Regions from separate parts of the Rhodococcus sp. NPDC058639 genome, predicted to be linked through region 1. Evidence: riboswitches for the same ligand, from Rfam matches in the RefSeq annotation. Region 1 holds a riboswitch; the other holds the start of a gene.

Region 1 (3,300 bases):
ACCTGCCGCTGCTGCGGCACCGATCACCTCGTCGGCCCGGCCCGGGACCCGGGCCAGCACGGTGTCGAAGAAAGACTCGTGCACGACCTCCACGCCGCCTTCACGCAGCGCCGACGCGAGGTGATCCGCATGCCCGGCGACGCGGCGTGCGATCGCCGTCAGCCCCTCGGCGCCGTGGTACGACGCGTACATCGCGGCGAGCACGGCCAACAGCACCTGCGCGGTGCAGATGTTGCTCGTCGCCTTCTCCCGACGGATGTGCTGCTCGCGGGTCTGTAGTGCGAGGCGGTAGGCGGGGTCGCCGTCGGCGTCGACCGACAGACCGACGAGCCGCCCCGGCAGTGTGCGGGTGTCGGACGCTTTCACCGCGAGATAGCCCGCGTGCGGACCACCGAATCCCATGGGAACGCCGAAACGCTGTGTCGTGCCGAAGCACGCGTCGGCACCCTGTTCTCCGGGAGGGGTGATCAAGGTCAGTGCCAGCAGGTCGGCGCCCACTGCGACGAGCGCGCCGCGTGCGTGGGCAGCGTCGATGATCGGGGTGATGTCGTACACGCGTCCCGACGCTCCGGGTACCTGGAGGATGACCCCGAAGAAGTCGCCCTCGGGAAGGCCGTCGTCCACGAGGTTCGCCGTGACGATCTCGATGCCGAGAGGCTCTGCTCGGGTCGCGAGGACCGCGGCGGTCTGCGGGAACAGATCGGCGTCGACAGCGATCCGGTTGCTCTTCGACTTGCGGTTCGCGCGGCGGAGCAGTGTCATCGCCTCGGCTGCTGCGGTGGCTTCGTCGAGCATCGACGAGTTCGCGACCTCCATGCCGGTCAGGTCCGCGACCATGGTCTGGAAGTTCAGCAGGGCTTCGAGGCGACCTTGGCTGATTTCGGGCTGGTAGGGCGTGTACGCGGTGTACCAGGCGGGGTTCTCGATGATGTTGCGCAGCAGTACGGGTGGCGTGAGCGTGTCGTAGTAGCCCTGCCCGATCATCGAGGTCGCGACGGTGTTCTTCCGGGCGAGAGCAGTCAGCTCGGCGAGAACGTCGTGTTCGGACTTCGGGGCGTCGAGGACTTCGAGCCCGTCGGAGACGGCACCGTCGCGCTCGTCGAGAATGGTCGCCGGGACGGCCCGCGCGGCGAGTGCATCGAGCGAGTCGACTCCGACCACCTCGAGGATGCGGCGCAGACCCGCGGTGTCGGGACCGATGTGACGGTCGGCGAAGTTCGAGGTGACATCTTCTGACATCGCAGCTCCCAGGCTGATCGGAGAGGTCCACCACCGTGCGTGGTCGCACGGGATGTTTCCTCCCCCTCTGTCGCGAGCTCGCGGAGCGAGCGCCTGAGAGATTCGGCCCGTGGAGGGCGTTTCCCCGTGGGCGGGTGGGTGCTCCCACCGCTTTCCAGAGACGTCGTAGCTCGCACGGTCCTGTATGCCTGAGAGATTGACGGGGAGGTGCTGCTCCTTCGGCGCCCGGATCAGGTCCGGAACTCTCCCGCACGACGGCGACGCGAGCCCAAGTCTAGAACACGACGGTCATGCATCGACGACACCGCACCACCCTCGCGGGTGATCTTCGTCTAGCCGATTCGGCGGTTGATGCGACTGCGGCGCCGGGACGCCAATTCGTCTTCCGGCCGCTCTTCGACGTCGCCTCCGTCGGCACGCTCTGCGGGGAAGTCGGCGATGCTTCCGGTCAGTTCGCGCATTGCGCCGCTGACTGCGATCCCGAAGACGCCCTGCCCGCCCTGGAGAAGATCGACGACCTCCTCGGGCGACGTGCACTCGTACACCGTGGTGCCGTCGGAGAACAGTGTGATCCTGGCGAGGTCGCGGACGCCACGACTGCGCAGATGATCCACGGCGACGCGGATGTTCTGGAGCGAGACACCGGTGTCGAGGAGTCGTTTGACGATCTTGAGAACCAGGATGTCCTTGAACGAATAGAGCCGCTGGCTTCCCGACCCTGCCGCGCCTCGGATCGACGGGACCACGAGGTTGGTACGCGCCCAGTAATCGAGTTGGCGGTAGCTGATTCCCGCGATCTGGCACGCGATGGGCACCCGGTAGCCGACGAGTTCGTCGGGCACCGAATCGTCGGGGAACAGCCCTGGCTGGATCTCTTCGTCGTGCGGTGTAGGTGACGAACTCGCGCGGTCGCCGGCGTCAACGTTGGAATGCTGTCCCTGCGGCCGATCTCGCACTGTGTGACTTCCTCTCGCGCGCCCTGTTGTACCTCGCAACGACCGACCGGCGGATTCCCCCACCGCATCCGATCGTCGAGCGCTCTCAGGCTCACCAAGTAATCCATATTCGGATTTACCCAGCGTACGCTCCGGCGTGGGGCGCGGGGCAGCAACACGCCCACCGGAAAGGCAACGTTCGACACTACTCGCGTCGGACTGGGCTGCTGCTCGGGGCCGCAACGCGTCCGTCGCCGGTCGACGAACGACCGCTCAGCCGTCCGTCGCCTTGAAGTCGTCCGGAGAGATGTTGTCGAGGAATTCCTTGAACTTCTCAACCTCGTCTTCGCGCTCGTCCGGCATGACCAGTCCTGCTTCGGTGAGTACCGCTTCGTCGACGAATACCGGTGCACCGATGCGCAAGGCTACAGCGACGGCATCGGACGGGCGGCACGACACGCGCATGTCGCCGTCGAAAACAAGATCGGCAAAGAAGGTGCCCTCCTGAAGGTCGACGATGCGGACTTCCAGGAGTGCGTGGCCGAAGGCGTCCAGCAGATTCTTGATCAGATCGTGGGTGAGGGGGCGGGCGGGTTCCACGCCTTGCTGCTCGAGCGCGATCGCGGTCGCTTCGTTCTGGCCGATCCAGATGGGCAGGTACCGCTCGCCGTCGACTTCGCGGAGCAGCAGGACAGGCTGGTTCTGGGGTTGTTCCACTCGGATTCCCACCACGCGCATCTCGCTCATCGCGGCGCCTCCGTCCCGCTGCTCGTCAGTGGCGTACCACCCGAATCGATATTGCCTGAATTCTAGTGCGCTCCTCAACATCCGTCAGGTGCCGGTCGGCGCTGCCGGGAGCGGTCAGCGGTCGAGCGCTCCCTGGACGGCTGCCTTCACCAGGCAAGTGTGGAGCGTCAACGACAATGCGGCGAGTTCGCGCACCATCTCTTCCGCGCGCTGCCGGGCCCCGGCATCGCGCCCCTTCGCGACAGGACCCGCGATCTGGGCGACGAGTCCGGCCTCGCGGTCGGCAGCGAGCTTGAATGCGCGCAGATGCCGTACCTCGAGGCCGAACTCGGCCATTGCCTTCGCGGTGCGCGCGAGCAGCACCGCGTCGTCGTCGAAA
Region 2 (3,300 bases), 230 kb from region 1:
TCGGCCGAAGGAGGAAGTCATGCAGATCGTTCGCAGTTCGCTCGATACCGGGATAGGCCCGGAGGACTGGTTCACCGGTGAGGTCTATATCGATCCGGTGGCCGCAGCGCCACCGCCGTCGCGAGTGTCGGCCGCTCTCGTCCACTTCATGCCCGGTGCCCGCACGCACTGGCATCTGCATCCCCTCGGCCAGACCGTCTTCGTCACGGAGGGCGTCGGATTGTGCCAGCGCCGGGGCGGCCCCGTCGAGGTGATCCGGCCCGGGGATCGCGTGTGGTTCGAAGCCGACGAGGAGCACTGGCACGGCGCAGCGCCCACCCGGCTGATGATTCACCTCGCCATCAACGAAACGGACGACGAGCACGATACGGTCCACTGGCTCGAACCTGTCACCGACGAGGAATACAACCGGGCACCCGAAGACGCGCTTTGAACAAGGCTCAATCCTTGACTTTGAGTAAACAAGGGCACACACTTGACCGATGTTCGTGCTGACGGTCGACCAACGAGGCAGTCGCCGCGACATCGACCGCGTCTCCGGACTCCTCACCGACCTGCGTGATCCGCGACTGGTCCGTCCGTTCGACCGCACTGCCGGTGACGAAGTACAGGCCGTCGCCGATGATCCGGGTGTCGTGGTCGACCTCGTGCTGGAGTTGCTCCGACGAGAGCGCTGGAGCGTCGGTATCGGAATCGGCCCCGTCGAGACTCCCTTGCCGAAACAGACCCGCGCCGGCCGCGGACCGGCATTCGAATTCGCCCGGCGTGCCGTCGAACGCGCCAAGAATTCCATCGGGCAGGTCGCCGTCGAGGGCCACCACGCTGAGGCCGCAGCGGATGCCGACGCCGCACTGACCCTGCTCGCGACCCTCGTCCTTCGGCGCTCCCCCCAAGGACACGAAGCCGTGGCACTCGCTCGCACCGGATCGACGCAGGCTCGGATCGCCGACGAACTCGGCATCAGCAAACAAGCCGTGTCCCAACGCCTGGCAGCGGCCGGGTGGCAAGCCGAGATCGCAGGATGCGCGCTCGCTCACCGACTGCTGGAAAGGGCCGATCGTTGACCGTCGTCTCGCTGGTGTGCCTCGCTGTTGCCGCCCTCGCGCCCGCGCTGTCTCTCCGTTCCACGCTCCCGGCGTGGCTCGGCGCGACAGTGACCACCGCGGCGCTCGGGGGTGCAGCCCTGGCGGCCACCGCCACCGCGCCCGTGCACGGAGTCGCGCTGGCCGTGACACTCGCACTCACCACCCTGGCCGCCGTCACCGGCGGCGGACCGGCCGTGCTGGTCGCCTTCCGGATCGCCCGACGCCAGCCGGATGCCGGACCCGATCCCGCTCCCCCGCCCGGGCCGCTGCGGGGCGGACGGGTCATCGGCGTGCTCGAGCGCGGCGCCGTCGCGGTGTCGATCCTTGCCGGGTGGCCCGAAGGCATCGCGATCATCATGGCCGTCAAGGGTCTGGCGCGGTACCCGGAGCTACGCGAGCCGAACGCCTCGGAGCAGTTCATCATCGGCACGGCCACCAGCGTGCTGTGGGCGTGTGCGGCGTGTGGAGTCGGTACCGCGCTCATCACCTGATCCACCGCTCACCCGGATCCATGGCCCGCGCACCGGGCTGGCATACTCGCTCGGACAACCGAATATGCCATCGAACTGCAGCGGGAGAGTTCCGCACACGTGCGGGCGCCGAAGGAGCAACCTCCCCGGGAATCTCTCAGGCCCCCAGACCGCCGCCGGCGAGGCTCCTCTGGAAAGCAACCCCGCGGGGTTCACCGAAGGTGTAAGTGGGTCCCCGGATCCGCGAAAGCTCTCAGGTCACATGACAGAGCGGGGAACCGACCACCCGCCGGTGCGCGATGCACCCTGTCCGGAGGAAGTTCCGTGGCTCCGTCTGTCGACGCACCCTCACGCGTGCCTGCCGTTCCGCTTCTCATCGATGACCGCCCGGCCGAGCAGTCGGCACACACCTCCCGAAGGCGCCTGGGTATCGCAGCCATCGTGGTCTCCGCAACGGCGATGGGCGCCGCCGGGTTGTTCGGCCGCATGGCCACCCCTCCGGGCGCCGTACTCGGCGAAGCCCTCACCTTCGGCCGGATGCTGGTCGGCGGGTTGGGGATGCTGGTGATGCTGGCACTGTCGCGACGTCTCGGGAAACTACGACGAGCCCGGCTGTCGTGGTCGGTGGTGCTCGGCGGCGTGTTCCTCGCCCTGTCCCTCGCCACCTATCTCTCCGCGACCGTGCTCACCGACCTGTCGCGCGCGGTGGTCCTGCACTATCTCGGCCCGGTTCTCGCGACCGTGTTCGCGAGGATGTTCCTCGGAGAGACGATCACTCGGCGAGATGCGGTGTCCCTTGTCGCCGCGTTCACCGGGATGCTCCTGGCCGCGGGTCTGATCGGCGGCGCACCCGCCCCGAGTTCGGACGACCAACTGCTGGGCACCGTGCTCGGTGTCGTGTCGGGAGTGTTCTACGGCGCCGCACTGCTCTGCTACCGCTACCGCTCGGATATGCCCGCGGACCTACGCAGTTTCTGGACCTTCGCATTCGGGGCGGCAGCGACCGGACTCGTCGTGGTGGTCACCCGGCCCGACCTCTCCGGGATGACCCCGGGCAACTGGGTATGGGCTATCGGGTTCTTCGTCGTCTGCGGCCTGTTCGCCTTGGGCCTGCTCGTCGTCGCCGGCACGTATCTGCGCGCGGCCGAATTGGCCGGACTGTCGTACCTGGAAGTAGTAGTCGCTCTGATGCTCGGTGCAGCGGTGTTCGGCGAGTCCGTATCGCTCCTCGCCGGCGTGGGCGCAGGTCTCGTCATCGTGGCGATGGCACTTCCGCTCACCTCTCCTCGCCGCCGGTGACGTGCGTGCGCACGCCCCGGCGGCCCGGCAGGATTACTGCCTCGGGAGTTCCTCGCCGACCTCTTTCTCCAGAGACGAGACACGCTCCTCGGGCGCGGGGTCTGCGGCCGGCAGCGCAGAGGACTCGCCACCGCGCGTGACCGCCGCCGCCTGCTCTCCGGAGACGACCGGGACCGCGGGATCCACCGGCTTGCGTGCCACGGCCTCGGCTTCGGCAACCGCTTTCGCCACGACCGGGTCGGTCTTCATGTCGAACCAGTCGCTGACCTCTGCCGAGTCGTCCTCGGGACGCTGGAGATCTTCGTCGACCGGGCTCGGCTCGAAACGGAACACACCGTCCTCGCCGCGAGCACCGAGCGCGCCCGCGAAACCCTTGAGGGCGTCGCCGAAGTCGCTGGGCACGAGCCACACCTTGTTCGCGTCACCCTGTGCCATCTGCGGCAATG

Evidence for each region. Region 1 has a riboswitch for glycine ahead of gcvP (aminomethyl-transferring glycine dehydrogenase). Riboswitches for the same ligand answer to the same signal wherever they lie in the genome.
Region 2: it holds a riboswitch for glycine, as region 1 does, so the genes downstream of both, ACFWU2_RS09545 (DMT family transporter) here and gcvP (aminomethyl-transferring glycine dehydrogenase) in region 1, are expected to answer to the same signal.

The regions. Positions count from the first base shown of each region.
Region 1 is NZ_JBHXRF010000004.1:29,823-33,122, reverse strand. Features, by position in the region: gene gcvP (aminomethyl-transferring glycine dehydrogenase) at 1-1,239, opposite strand, end outside; glycine riboswitch at 1,405-1,499, opposite strand; gene ACFWU2_RS08515 (MerR family transcriptional regulator) at 1,572-2,195, opposite strand; gene ACFWU2_RS08510 (bifunctional nuclease family protein) at 2,448-2,921, opposite strand; gene ACFWU2_RS08505 (MerR family transcriptional regulator) at 3,036-3,300, opposite strand, start outside.
Region 2 is NZ_JBHXRF010000004.1:263,665-266,964, forward strand. Features, by position in the region: gene ACFWU2_RS09530 (cupin domain-containing protein) at 20-433, shown strand; gene ACFWU2_RS09535 (hypothetical protein) at 483-1,064, shown strand; gene ACFWU2_RS09540 (hypothetical protein) at 1,061-1,576, shown strand; glycine riboswitch at 1,648-1,738, shown strand; gene ACFWU2_RS09545 (DMT family transporter) at 1,880-2,854, shown strand; gene ACFWU2_RS09550 (SPFH domain-containing protein) at 2,888-3,300, opposite strand, start outside.